Regions from separate parts of the Bradyrhizobium sp. WBOS07 genome, predicted to be linked through region 2. Evidence: predicted binding sites of a transcription regulator. Region 2 holds the regulator's gene; each other region holds the start of a gene.
What was found. The regulator PhoB, encoded in region 2, activates phosphate uptake and scavenging genes when phosphate is short. The targets are predictions, from matches to a motif close to TGTCATNNANCTGTCAT.
Positions count from the first base shown of each region.

Region 1 (4,396 bases), 460 kb from region 2:
GCGCAGGCCGCGCGAATTCTCGGTCGGCTCCTTGTTGGTCAGCTCGAGCAGCGGGGTCTCGAGATAGGGCTGGTCCTTGTAGAAGCCCTCTGCCTTGGCCTTGTCATAGGCCGCCTTGGTGATCGGCAGATAGCCCGACGATTTGTGGATGTAGACCTGCCGATCCGTATCGGAGAGGAACGTCAGGAACTTCGCCACGCCCTTGTACTCGTCGGCCGACTTGCCGCCCATGATCCAGAGCGAGGCACCGCCGATGATCGAGTTCTGCGGCGCGCCCTTGGCGTCCGGATAATAGGGCATCGGCACCGCGGTGAAGGCGAACTTGGCCTGCGCCTTGACGTTGCCGAAGAACGCCGACGAGGTCAGGTAGAGCGGACATTCGCCCGACGTGAAGCGGCCTTCGCCGGTGTTGGTGCGGCCGGCATAGTCGTAGGTCTTGTCCTTCTGGAGCTCGACCAGGTTTTCGAGATGCTTAACCTGGAGCGGACCGTTGAAGGACAGCACGGTGTCGAAGCCGTCGAGACCGTTGGCTTTGGTCGACAGGGGCACGTTGTGCCAGGCCGACAGCTGCTCCAGATTGACCCAGGTGACCCAGGAGTTGGAGAAGCCGCAGGTGGCGTGGCCGGCCGCCTTCAGCTTCTTGGCGGCGTCGAACACTTCGGGCCAGGTCTTCGGGATCTCGACATTGGCCTTCTTCAGCGCGTCGAGATTGACCCACATTACCGTCGACGACGAGTTGAAGGGGAAGGACAGCATCTCGCCCTTCGAGGTCGAGTAGTAGCCGGTGATCGCGGGCAGATAGGCCTTCGGATCGAACTTCTCGCCGGTCTCGGCCATCAGCTTGTAGACCGGCTTCACGGCGCCGGTCGCCGCCATCATGGTGGCGGTGCCGACCTCGAACACCTGCATGATGTGCGGCGCGTTGCCGGCGCGGAACGCGGCGATGCCGGCGTTCATCGTATCGGCGTAGTTGCCCTTGTAGGTCGGAATCACCTTGTAGTCGCTCTGGGCACCGTTGAAGTCGCTCGCGAGCTTGACGATGACGTCGTTGTTGGCGCCCGTCATCGCGTGCCACCACTGGATTTCGGTCACGGCCAGCGCCGGCGAGGCGCCGAGACCAACCGTGAGTGCAACAGCAGCTGCCGCACCAAAATGTCGAAGAGCCATCAAGAAAACCTCCCTTGCCCGCCACTAAAGAAGCGCTTGCGCTAGCAGCGCCGTATGACGTTCACATGACTGTGTAAGCGGCCGAAACGAAAGCGGCAAGCGCTGGAAAAGGGAAGCCGGAAAATAGGCGAAGGCGATGCGGACAGCCTCCCCCGTTCGCGGTGCACCCGCGTGGATCGCGCCGCAGTGCGGTATTGGGTAGTTGCGGGACGATGGGCCGCGAGTTCGAAAACCTCTCCCGCAAGCGGGAGAGGGTGCGCACCACCTTGACGAGCGACGTTTGGCCTACCTCAGCGCTTGCGCTCAGGGCCGCAGACCGTGCCGTTTTCGACCATCGCGTCGATCTCGGCCTTGGAGTAGCCGAACTCGCCCAGCACCTCGGCTGCGTGCTGGCTGAATTTCGGCGGCAGCCGGCGCAGGCTCGGCTTGCTGCGGTCGAGCCGGATCGGCGAGGCCACGCCCTTGTACCAGTCCTTCTCGATGATATCGCCGCGCGCGATCGTGTGCGGGTTGGTCAGCGCCTGGTCGATCTTCTGCACCGGACCTGCGGGCAGGCCCGCGGCGAGCAGGCGGTTGCACAGCGGCTCGGCCTCGTGCTGGCTGAACACCGCGGCGAGCTCGGCGCGCAGCGCCTCGCGGTTGGCGATACGGTCCTTGTTGCGGGCAAAACGCGGGTCAGTGCCGAGCTCCGGCTTGCCGATCTCCTTGGCGAGCTTGCGGAAGGTGCCGTCATTGCCGACGCCGATGAAGATGTTGTCGGTTTTGGTCGGGAAGATCGCGTAAGGCACGAGGTTCGGATGCTCGTTGCCGGTGAGACCAGGCGGCTTGCCATGCATGAAGTAATTCGCGGTGTGCGGATGCATGATGGCAAGGCCGGTCTCGTACAGCGTCGTCTCCAGGAACTGGCCTTTGCCCGAGCGCTGCCGCTCCGACAGCGCCATCAGGATGCCGATCGCCGCATAGAGCCCGGTGCCGATGTCGACCAGGGGCACACCGATCCGCATCGGGCCGCTCTCGGGCGAGCCGGTCGCGGCGATCATGCCGGTCATGGCCTGGATGATGGCGTCGTAGCCGGGATTGCCGCCGCGCGGTCCGTCGGCGCCGAAGCCGCAGATCCGGCAATGCACGAGGCGCGGGAATTTCCTGCTGAGGACGTCGTTGCCGATGCCCCATTTCTCCAGCGTGCCAGGCTTGAAATTCTCGATCAGGACGTCGGCGGTCTCCAGCATTTTCAGCAGCACGACGCGGCCGCCTTCCGAGGCGAGGTCGAGGCCGATCGAGCGCTTGTTGCGGTTGATGCCGACGAAATAGGCCGCGTCCTCCTCATGGAAGGGGGGACCCCATTCACGCACCTCGTCGCCGGCGGGCGGCTCGACCTTGATCACGTCGGCGCCATGGTCGGCGAGGATCTGGGTGCAATACGGGCCGCCGAGCACGCGCGTGAGATCGATGACGCGCAGTCCGCTCATGGCACCTGTGGCGGCTTCAGAACTCATGCCTTCGCTTCCCCTGTGTCGACGTTTGGTCACAGGCCTAGCGAGGTTTGCAGGGAGCAGCAATGGCTCCCGGCGTAGGGCCGCATGCGCCCGCCGTTGCGGCAATCCCGCGGCGTGGCAAATGCGGATTCTGGCGGAAGCGGCCGGCCCGAGGGGGATCCCGGGCCAGCCAATCCGCCGTTCGATCAGACGACCGTCAGGCGAACGTCGACGTTGCCGCGGGTGGCGTTGGAATAGGGGCACACCTGGTGGGCCTTTTCGACCAGCGCCTCGGCCTCGGCGCGGGCAAGGCCCGGCAGCGAGACCGCGAGGTCGATATCGAGGCCGAAGCCGCCTGCGGAGCGCGGGCCGATGCCGACGGTCGAGGTGACGGAGGCGTCATTCGGAACCTTCGGGCCGCCCTGCGAGGCCACGAACTTCATCGCGCCGATGAAGCAGGCGGCATAGCCGGCTGCGAACAGCTGCTCGGGATTGTTGCCGGCGCCGCCGCCGCCGCCGAGCTCCTTCGGCGTGGCCAGCTTGACGTCGAGCGCGCCGTCGAGGGTTGCAGCATGGCCGTCGCGGCCGCCGGTGGCCTTGGCGCTGGTCTTGTAGAGCACGTTCACGGACATTGTCGTCTCCCTGGTTTCGATGGGTGCGGTGTTTATTGCAAGCAATTTGATTGTGCGCAATTGAAATTGCAATGCCTCACATTTAATTGTTCGCAATTGAATATGCCGCCGCCGGGCGGCACAATGAGGCCAAACCCCGGGAGATTCGCCATGCCCCGAAAATCATCGGCAGCGGACGCGCCGCTGCGGCTCGATAACCAAATCTGCTTCGCGGTCTATTCGGCCGCACATGCCTTCAACCGCATCTACAAGCCGCTGCTGGACCGGCTCGGCCTGACCTATCCGCAATACCTGGTGATGCTGGTGCTGTGGGAACGCGACGACGTGCCGGTCAAGGACATCGGCGAGCGCCTGTTCCTGGATTCGGGCACGCTGACGCCGCTGCTGAAGCGGCTCGAAGCGGCGCATCTCGTCAAGCGCACCCGCTCCAGCGAGGACGAGCGCCAAGTCTTGATCGCACTGACGCCGCAGGGCCATGCCTTGAAGGACAAGGCCCGCAGCGTGCCGCAGTCGATCCTGGCGGCCTCGCACTGCTCGGTGCCGGAACTGGTCGCGATGAAGGACGAGATCGTGGCGCTGCGGGATCGGCTGAATGCGGTGATCGGGGAGTAGGGGTTCTAGGAAAGCCGCTTCTTCGTGAAGGCCCGGCCAGAGTGAGACTTCAAGTAAGCCTCGAACGCGAGCGCCTTATGCTTATTAAGGAAGGCGCAGTACCAGATCAGCTTCCATGGCCCAAATTTGGCGGTGTGACTGGACTTGCCGGCATTGTGTTCCGGAATCCGCCGCTTCAAATCCTCTGTGGCGCCGACGTATTCCTGCTCAGGAAATTCGATGCTGCGAAGGATGTAGACGTACCACATTGACGGCTATCGCCCGGGTAGTCGTTCGGTGGGGCCTCACCAGTCCGTCTTCGCCCTTCGGGCTACGCCGGACACCACGCTTCGCCCTTCTGGCTCCGACGTGGCTGCGCCACGCGTAGCGCCGACAGAGGGTTGCCCTATATTGGCGGCTTCCACATGGATCGTCGATAGAATTGATCGGAATTGTCACCAGTCCGTCTTCGCCCTTCGGGCTACGCCGGACACCACGCTTCGCCCTTCGGGCTCCGACGTGGCTGCGCCA
Region 1 is NZ_CP029008.1:1,232,399-1,236,794, reverse strand. It holds gene ugpB (sn-glycerol-3-phosphate ABC transporter substrate-binding protein UgpB) at 1-1,167, opposite strand, end outside; gene DCM79_RS05760 (CaiB/BaiF CoA-transferase family protein) at 1,458-2,663, opposite strand; gene DCM79_RS05755 (organic hydroperoxide resistance protein) at 2,849-3,274, opposite strand; gene DCM79_RS05750 (MarR family winged helix-turn-helix transcriptional regulator) at 3,425-3,886, shown strand; gene DCM79_RS05745 (GIY-YIG nuclease family protein) at 3,892-4,134, opposite strand.
Region 1: a site for PhoB is predicted at 1,222-1,238, ahead of ugpB (sn-glycerol-3-phosphate ABC transporter substrate-binding protein UgpB). Genes of this name have one in related genera too.

Region 2 (4,396 bases):
GCCAGATCGCAGCAGAGCTCGGCAATGTGACCCGCAATGCCGTGATCGGCAAAGTGCACAGGCTCGGCCTGTCCGGCCGCGCCAAGAGCCCTTCGTCGGCCGCGCCCCGGCCGCGCAAGGCGCGTCCCGCCCAGCACATGATGCGGGTGACGCGCCCCATCGCGCGCGGCAACACTGCGCTGGCGCAGGCCTTCGAGGTCGAGGTCGAGGCCGAACCGGTCACCTACGACAACGTGGTGCCGATGAGCCAGCGGCTGTCGCTGCTCGAATTGAACGAGGCGACCTGCCACTGGCCGGTGGGCGATCCCTCGAGCCCGGATTTCTTCTTCTGCGGCGGCAAGGCCCTGTCCGGCCTGCCCTATTGCGCCCAGCACTCGCGCGTGGCGTATCAGCCGGCGGCGGATCGGCGCCGCGCGGCCCCGAAGCCCACGCGCTGAGCTGCGCGGAATTAACTGACTGCAAAGACGGCAGCCGTCACGCGACGGCGCCTCAACCAACTCGGTGTCATCCCCGCGAACGCGGGGATCCAAAACCACAGGGCGTAATTGTTGCGCGAGATGGTGGCTTCGAGTCTTCGTCAAACCACGCCCTGTGGCTATCGCGACGAGCGCAAGCGCTCGCGCGGATGTCCCGGGCTCGCGCTGCGCGCGCCCCGGGACGACGACAGCTGAGATTGGCCACAGCTGCAGCAAACACCTCACCCGCCCTTACGTCTGCTCCGCCTTGGCGAAACGGTCGTCCAGCGCGTAGCCGGCGCCGCGGACGGTGCGGATCGGGTCCTGCTCGCGGCCGAGATTGAGCAGCTTGCGCAGGCGGCCGATATGGACGTCGACGGTGCGCTCGTCGATGTAGATGTCGCGGCCCCAGACGCTGTCGAGCAGCTGCTCGCGCGAGAACACGCGGCCGGGATGCTCCAGGAAAAACTCCAGCAGGCGATATTCGGTCGGGCCGAGATCGATCGGGCGGCCGGAGCGCGCGACGCGGCGCTTGTCGCGATCGAGCTCGATGTCGCCATAGGCCAGCACGGTGGCGAGCCGCTCGGGACTGGCGCGCCTGAGCAGGCCCTTCACGCGCGCGAGCAGCTCCGGCACCGAGAACGGCTTGACGATGTAGTCGTCGGCGCCGGTCGCAAGGCCCCGCACCCGCTCGCTCTCCTCGCCGCGCGCGGTGAGCATGATGATCGGCAGCTGCTTGGTCTCGGGCCGGGTGCGCAGGCGCCGGCACAGCTCGATGCCGGAGAGGCCCGGCAGCATCCAGTCGAGCACGATCAAATCGGGAATGTGTTCCTTGAGGCGGGTGTCGGCGTCGTCGCCGCGCATCACCGTCTCGACGTCATAGCCGTCGCCTTCGAGGTTGTAACGCAGAAGCTCGGTAAGAGCTTCCTCGTCCTCAACCACCATAATGCGTGCGCCCATGTTGTCGTCGCTCCTTGAGGTCTTCAGGTATTCGGGATCGTCGTGGCGAAATTGGTCATGTCGCCCTTCGGCCGCTTGTCGGTGATCGCCTGGCCCTCGATCATGTAGAACACGGTCTCGGCGATGTTGGTGGCGTGGTCGCCGATGCGCTCGATGTTCTTGGCGCAGAACATCAGATGGATGCAGAACGAGATGTTGCGCGGATCCTCCATCATGTAGGTCAGGAGCTCGCGGAACAGCGAGGTGCAGATCGCGTCGACCTCCTCGTCGCCCTTCCACACCGCCATCGCCGCCGGCAGATCGTGCGCGGCATAGGCGTCGAGCACGCTCTTGACCTGCTGCTGCACCAGGTCGGTCATGTGCTCGAGGCCGCGGAACAGCTTGAGCGGATGGAAGTCGGTCTCCAGCGCGGCGACGCGCTTGCCCATGTTCTTGGCGAGGTCGCCGATGCGCTCGAGGTCGGTCGCGACGCGCATGGCGCCGACGATCTCGCGCAGGTCCACCGCCATCGGCTGGCGGCGGGCGATGGTGAGCACGGCGCGCTCCTCGATGCGCTTCTGCAGCGCGTCGAGATCGGCGTCGATGGCGACGACGCGCTGGCCGAGCGCGACGTCGCGGCGGATCAGCGCATCGACGGAATCGACGATCATGCGCTCGGCGATGCCGCCCATCTCGGCGACCAGACGCGTGAGCTCCTGGAGGTCGGTGTCGAAGGCCTTTGCGGTATGTTCGGTACCCATGTTGCGTCTCCTCAGCCGAACCGGCCGGTGATGTAGTCCTGCGTCCGCCGGTCGGTCGGCGACGTGAAGATCTTGCTGGTGTCGTCGAACTCGATCAGCTCGCCGAGATACATGAAGGCGGTCTTGTCGGAGACGCGCGCCGCCTGCTGCATGTTGTGGGTGACGATCGCGATCGTGTAGTTCTCGGACAATTCCTGGATCAGCTCCTCGACCTTGGCGGTCGAGATCGGGTCGAGCGCCGAGCACGGCTCGTCGAACAGGATCACCTCGGGCCGCACCGCGACGGTGCGGGCGATACAGAGGCGCTGCTGCTGGCCGCCGGAGAGCGACAGGCCGGAGGCGTTGAGCTTGTCCTTGACCTCGTTCCACAGCGCGCCGCCGCGCAGCGCCTTCTCGACGCGGTCGTCCATCTCGGACTTGGAGATCTTCTCGTAGAGGCGGATGCCGAAGGCGATGTTCTCGTAGATCGTCATCGGGAACGGGGTCGGCTTCTGGAACACCATGCCGACCCGGGCGCGCAGCAGGTTGAGGTCGAGCTTGGGGTCGAGAATGTTGGTGTGGTCGAGCAGCAGCTGGCCGGTGGCGCGCTGGCCCGGATAGAGGTCGTACATCCGGTTGAAGATGCGAAGCAGGGTCGACTTGCCGCAACCGGACGGGCCGATGAAGGCCGTGACACGGTTGGTGCCGAGCGCCAGATTGATGTTCTTCAGCGCGTGGTGCTCACCGTAGTAGAAGTTGAGGTTGCGCGCGGTGACCTTGGCAGGCGCCTCGGGCAGCGGCTGCGAGCCGGGGTGAACGGTCGGCGCGCTGACGGAAACAGACATTTCACTCATTTTGCAGTCCTCTCGGCACCAAGGATGCGGGCGCCAATGTTCAGGGCAAGCACGGTCAGGGTGATCAGCAGCGCGCCGCTCCAGGCGAGCTGCTTCCAATAGGCGTAGGGGCTCTGCACGAAGTTGTTGATGGTGACCGGCAGGTTCGCCATCGTCTTGTCGAGGCCGAGGCTGAAGAACTGGTTGGACAGCGCGGTGAACAGCAGCGGGGCGGTCTCGCCGGCGACGCGCGCCGTGGCGAGCAGCACGCCGGTGATGAGGCCCGAGCGCGCGGCGCGATAGGCGATGCGCTTGATCACCAGCGAGCGCGGCAGACCCAGCGCGCTGGCGGCTTCGCGCAGCGGGTTCGGCACCAGCAGCAGCATGTCCTCCGTGGTGCGCACCACGACCGGGATCACGATCACGGCGAGCGCCAGCGCACCCGCGATCGCAGAGAAGCCCCGCATCGGCACCACCACCGCGCCGTAGATGAACAGGCCGATGATGATCGAGGGCGCCGAGAGCAGGATGTCGTTGATGAAGCGGATCACCGAGGTCAGCTTGTCGTTGCGGCCGTACTCGGCGAGATAGGTGCCGGCGAACAGGCCGAGCGGCGCGCCGATGCCGACGCCGATCACGGTCATGATGATCGAGCCGACGATGGCGTTGCGCAGGCCGCCCTCGGTCGAGCCCGGCGGCGGCGTGTCCGCGGTGAAGATCTGCACGTTGAGGCCGCTGACGCCGTTGTAGAGCAGCGTGACCAGGATCAGCGCGAGCCAGGTGACGCCGAAGGCGGCGGCGGCGATGCAGAGGCCGCGGATGATGACGTCCCAGCGGCGGCGGCGTGCATAGATCGGGTTCATGGCTTCACTTTCCGGCCTTGGTTTCCAGGCGCATCAGCATCAGCCGCGCGGCCGCGAGCACGAAGAACGTCAGCACGAACAGCAGCAGGCCGAGCAGGATCAGGCCGGACTGGTGCAGGCCGTCGCTCTCGGCGAACTCGGACGCGATCGCCGCCGAGATCGTCGTGCCCGGCGCGAAGATCGACGAAGAGATGCGGAACGAATTGCCGATGATGAAGGTCACCGCCATGGTCTCGCCGAGCGCACGGCCCAGCGCCAGCATGACGCCGCCGATGATGCCGACGCGGGTGTAGGGGATCACCACGCTGCGGACGACCTCCCAGGTGGTGCAGCCGACGCCGTAGGCGGCTTCCTTCAGGACCGGCGGCACCGTCTTGAACACGTCGACCGAGATCGAGGTGATGAAGGGCAGCACCATGATGGCGAGGATCAGCGCGGCGTTGAACAGGCTGAGATAGGACGGTGGACCTGCGAAGATCGCGCCCAGCACCGGGACGCCGTCGAACACCCTGATCATGAACGGCTGGAAGGTGTTGGCCAGGAACGGGCCCAGCACGAAGAAGCCC
Region 2 is NZ_CP029008.1:1,689,785-1,694,180, reverse strand. It holds gene DCM79_RS07910 (GcrA family cell cycle regulator) at 1-437, shown strand, start outside; gene phoB (phosphate regulon transcriptional regulator PhoB) at 708-1,415, opposite strand; gene phoU (phosphate signaling complex protein PhoU) at 1,439-2,155, opposite strand; gene pstB (phosphate ABC transporter ATP-binding protein PstB) at 2,167-2,988, opposite strand; gene pstA (phosphate ABC transporter permease PstA) at 2,985-3,830, opposite strand; gene pstC (phosphate ABC transporter permease subunit PstC) at 3,835-4,396, opposite strand, start outside.

Region 3 (4,396 bases), 1.2 Mb from region 2:
GGCCTTCGAGCTCGATGCCGGCCACGAGGCGGCGGGCGAGCTGATGAAGGCAAGTCTCGGGATGGCGGTGCTGGTGTCCGTGGTGCACGTTGCCGCCATGGTCAGCGCCGGCGGGTGTCTGGCGTGGCTGGTCTACCGTTATCTGGGGTTGAAGTTCGTCTCGCGAAGCTGGTTCAATCTTGACGCACTCTGGGCGACCAGCCTCGTCCTGGTTGGCGCGGTGGCGCTCGCCTTCAATCTCGTGAGCTGGCGCTGAGGTTCGCCGGCGCCAATCCCCACTCGCCGATGATGCGAAACCGGGCCCTTGCATCATCCTGCCTGAACAGCACGATGCGGTCGATCTGGAGTGCATCAAGCTTCAGCGCCGCAAACCGCGCCCGCAGCATCTCCAGGATCGGTCCGCGCCGCTCCGCATCGAGCCGCCCGGTCAGCGTCATGTGGAAGCGGAATTCCTCCATCACGTAGGGGTAGCCCCAGCGGTCGAGATAGTCGCGCTGCCGTTCGCTCAGCTTCTCCGGCTTGCGCCGCGCGCGATCCTCCGGGGTCAGCGCCGCACGGAAAGCGTCGAATTCGCGGACGCAATCGGCGGCGAGCTGCTGCAGGGCCTCGACCGGCCCGGCTGGAATGACGGCGATGAAGCCGCTGATGGCATCGACGACGGGCCGGATCGCGGGCCGCGGCCGCGTCTTGCCGGCGAAGGTCGCGCAGGCGGTCATCAGCTCGGCTTCGGTCCTGCCAGGTGCCAGCGCCATCGGCGCTTTCAGCGTGGCATGAAAGCCGTACTTGCGGGGATCGGCGCTGATGTCGCGCCAGTCAGGCGCGACATCCAGCGCCTCGCGCGGAAACGGCAGTTCGTTGCCGGTATAGGCGTCGTAGCCGAGCAACTCGGCGCCGAAGCGGGAGAGGGGGCTGTCGTTGCCTGCGGCAAAATAGATCGCGTAGCGGGGAAAGCCTGTCATCGCGCGAGCATAGCCGGTTTAGGCCGCGGCGACAGCTTCGCGCGGCATCGCCGCCGTACTCAGGAGCCGCGTCGCATCGGTGAGATGGACCAGCTTGCCGCCCGATATCACCGCGATCAGCCGCGGCCGCAGCGGCACATCGTCGTCGACCAGCAGAATGTCGGCGCGGCGGCCTTCCGCGAGCACGCCGCGATCGGTCAGGCCGGTCGCGCGCGCGGGGCCGGCAGAGACCAGATTCCAGGCCTCGGTCAGCGGAAGCACGCCGTCGGCGGCGAGCCGGAACGCGGCGAGCAGCTGGGCGGGATAGTAATAATCCGACGCCAGCACCGAGCAGAGCCTCTTGGCGATCATGTCGGAGGCCTTGGTCCAGCCGGTGTGGCTGCCGCCGCGCACGACGTTCGGCGCGCCGTAGACGATGGCATCGCCGTGGCTTGCCGCCGCCTGCGCGGTTTCCTCGTTGATCGGAAACTCGGCGATCAAAGCGCCGAGCTCGCGAAACTCGCGGCGCATCGACGGCGTCGCGTCATCGTGCGAGAGCATCCGCACCCCGGCCGCACGGGCCGCGGCGGCCAGACGCGCAACGGAAGCCGGCACCTCATCGGCGCGCGAGACCACCCGCTCAACCAGGCGGTCGAATTCCTCGCCCGACAACCCGGTGCGCTCCACCATGCGGTTGCGCTTGCGCGGCTTGGCCATGTCGGCGACCGTGCCGTCCATGTGGTCGTTGAAAGCGAACAGGTCGACGCGGCCTTCCATGAGCCACTGCGCGATCTCGGCCTCGGCGTCGAGATTGTAGGTTTCATGCCGCAGATGGAAGCGGGTGTCGGCGGCGAATTGCGAACGCTGCCGCTCGATCGCCTCCATCAGTCCGCGCGCATTGTCCGCGCTGCGCAGGCCCGGCTCCCAGGAGCAGGTGGTGGCGTGGAACACCGTGGTGATGCCGTTGCTGATGGCCTGGCGGTCGCTGTCGGCGAGCGCGACATCGATCGGGAAGTCGACACCGGCACGCGGCATCATCTGCCGTTCGAAGGCATCGCCGTGAAGATCGACGATGCCGGGCAGAACCAGCATGCCCCGTGCGTCGATCGCCAGGCGCGCCCGGCCGCGGGAGGCGTCTATCGCAGTGATGTCCTGCCCGGACACCGCCAATGACGTTTCGACGAGTTCGGTGCCGATCAGGGTCCGGCCGCCTTCAAGCAAGATGTCTGTCACGCGACCGCGCTTCGTTTGCTGGCAGGGAGAGTTGCCCGTGCTTCGTATGCCGCCAGAAAATCTTCAATCCCGAGCTTGCGGAAATCGGGCAGGGCCTCGCGCAATTTGTCGTGATCCCAGTCCCACCAGGCAAGCCGCGCGAGACGCCCGGCGATCTCCTCGGAGAACCGTCGCCGCACGATTCGGGCCGGATTGCCGGCGACGATGGTGTAGGCCGGCACGTCCTTGGTGACGATGGCGCCGGCCGCGATCACCGCGCCGGTGCCGATGTTGCGGCCCGGCAGCACGATCGCGCCGTGGCCGATCCAGACGTCGTGGCCGATCTGGACGTGATGCTGGCGCCGCCAGTCGAAGAAATCGGCATCGTCGCTCTCGCCGTCGAAATAGGCGCTCGAACGATAGGTGAAATGCGCCTGCGTCGCGCGGTGCATCGGATGGTTGCCGGGGTTGATGCGCGTCATCGCCGCGATCGAGCAGAACTTTCCGATCGTACTGTAGGTGATCTGCGAATCGTTCACGACATAGGAGTAATCGCCCATCGCCACTTCGTGCAGGATGGTGCGGGCGCCGACCTCGGTATAGGCGCCGAGCCGGGCCTCGTGCAGCTTGGCCGAGGGATCGATGGTCGGCTGAACTGAAAGAGCTTTGGCGGCCATGTCGAATCCGGAGTGCGAAGGCGGGCGTACCTCTTCAAACGGCTTGATGACGATGTCATGACACGGCGATGACAGGGGATGAGCTGTGCAGGATCGCCGCACCGCAACGTCGCTGTCACACAAGTGTTAAGCGCCGGCGTTAGCGATTGGCCCCAGTTAATCTGGAGCCCTGCATGCTGGTGGTGGATGGTCTGACGTGTCGCTTCGGCGCGAAAGCCGCGGTGGACGGTGCCTCGTTTCAAATTTCTCCCGGCGGCTTCGTCGGTGTGATCGGACGGTCCGGTGCCGGCAAATCCACCCTGCTGCGGAGCATCAACCGCCTGGTGAACCCGACCGAGGGACGCATCCTGTTCGACGGGATCGACGTCACCGCGCTGCGCGGCAAGGAGCTGCGGCAATGGCGGGCGCGCTCGGCCATGATCTTCCAGCAGTTCAACCTGGTCGGCCGGCTCGACGTCCTCACCAACGTGCTGATGGGGCGGCTTGCGACGATGCCGGCCTGGCGCTCGCTGTCGCAAATGTGGCCGGAGCAGGACAAGGCGCTGGCGATGTCCGCCCTCGAGCAGTTCGACATCGCTTCGCTCGCCGCCCAGCGCGCCGACCAGCTCTCCGGCGGTCAGCAGCAGCGCGTCGCGATCGCGCGCGCCCTGGTGCAGCAGCCCGACATCATCCTCGCCGACGAGCCGATCGCTTCGCTCGACCCGCGCAATACCAAGATCGTGATGGATGCGCTTCTGCGCATCAACAAGCATTTCGGCATCACCGTGCTCTGCAACCTGCATTCGCTCGACCTCGCCCGCAGCTATTGCGATCGTCTGATCGGCATGGCGCAGGGCCGCGTGGTGTTTGACGGCGCGCCGGCCGCGCTGACCGATCACGTCGCACGCGAGCTCTACGATCTCGAAGCTGCCGATGTCATGGGCGCCGTGCCTGCGCCGGCGCCCGCGGGCGTTCCCGCGCTCGGAACGGCGGCCGCCGCCTGAGCAGATCTGTTTCGTTGCAAGTCTTCCTTGCAAGTTTTTGCGTCAACCGACCCCAACCGATGAAGAGGGTATCATGATCACTCGCAGACTGGTCCTTGCTGGCGCCGCCGCGCTCGCATTCACGACTTCGGCCCTCGCCGCCGACTGGAAGGCGAAATATCCCGAGCTGACCTTCGCGGTCGTCCCGGCCGAGAATGCCTCCGGCGTCACCGAGCGCTGGGCGCCATTCGTGAGCTATCTCTCCAAGGAGCTGGGCGTGAAGGTCACGCTGCGCATCGCCAACGACTACGCCGCCGTGATCGAAGGCCAGCGCGCCGGCAACATCCACATCGCGAGCTACGGCTCGGCTTCGTTCGCCCGCGCCCGCCTGACCGGCGTCAAGACCGACGCCTTCGCCAACGACATCAACGCCGACGGCTCGACCGGCTATTATTCGGTGTTCTTCGTCAAGGCGAGCAGCCCCTACAAGACCCTCGACCAGCTCAAGGGCAAGAATCTCGGCCTGGTCGACCCGAACTCGACCTCCGGCAACAACGTGCCCCGCTTCGAGCTCGACAAATTGGGTATCCATGACGCCGACAGCTAT
Region 3 is NZ_CP029008.1:488,669-493,064, reverse strand. It holds gene DCM79_RS02295 (hypothetical protein) at 1-256, shown strand, start outside; gene DCM79_RS02290 (DUF1045 domain-containing protein) at 234-959, opposite strand; gene DCM79_RS02285 (alpha-D-ribose 1-methylphosphonate 5-triphosphate diphosphatase) at 978-2,171, opposite strand; gene DCM79_RS02280 (chloramphenicol acetyltransferase) at 2,168-2,827, opposite strand; gene phnC (phosphonate ABC transporter ATP-binding protein) at 3,001-3,810, shown strand; gene phnD (phosphonate ABC transporter substrate-binding protein) at 3,884-4,396, shown strand, end outside.
Region 3: a site for PhoB is predicted at 2,874-2,890, ahead of phnC (phosphonate ABC transporter ATP-binding protein). Genes of this name have one in related genera too.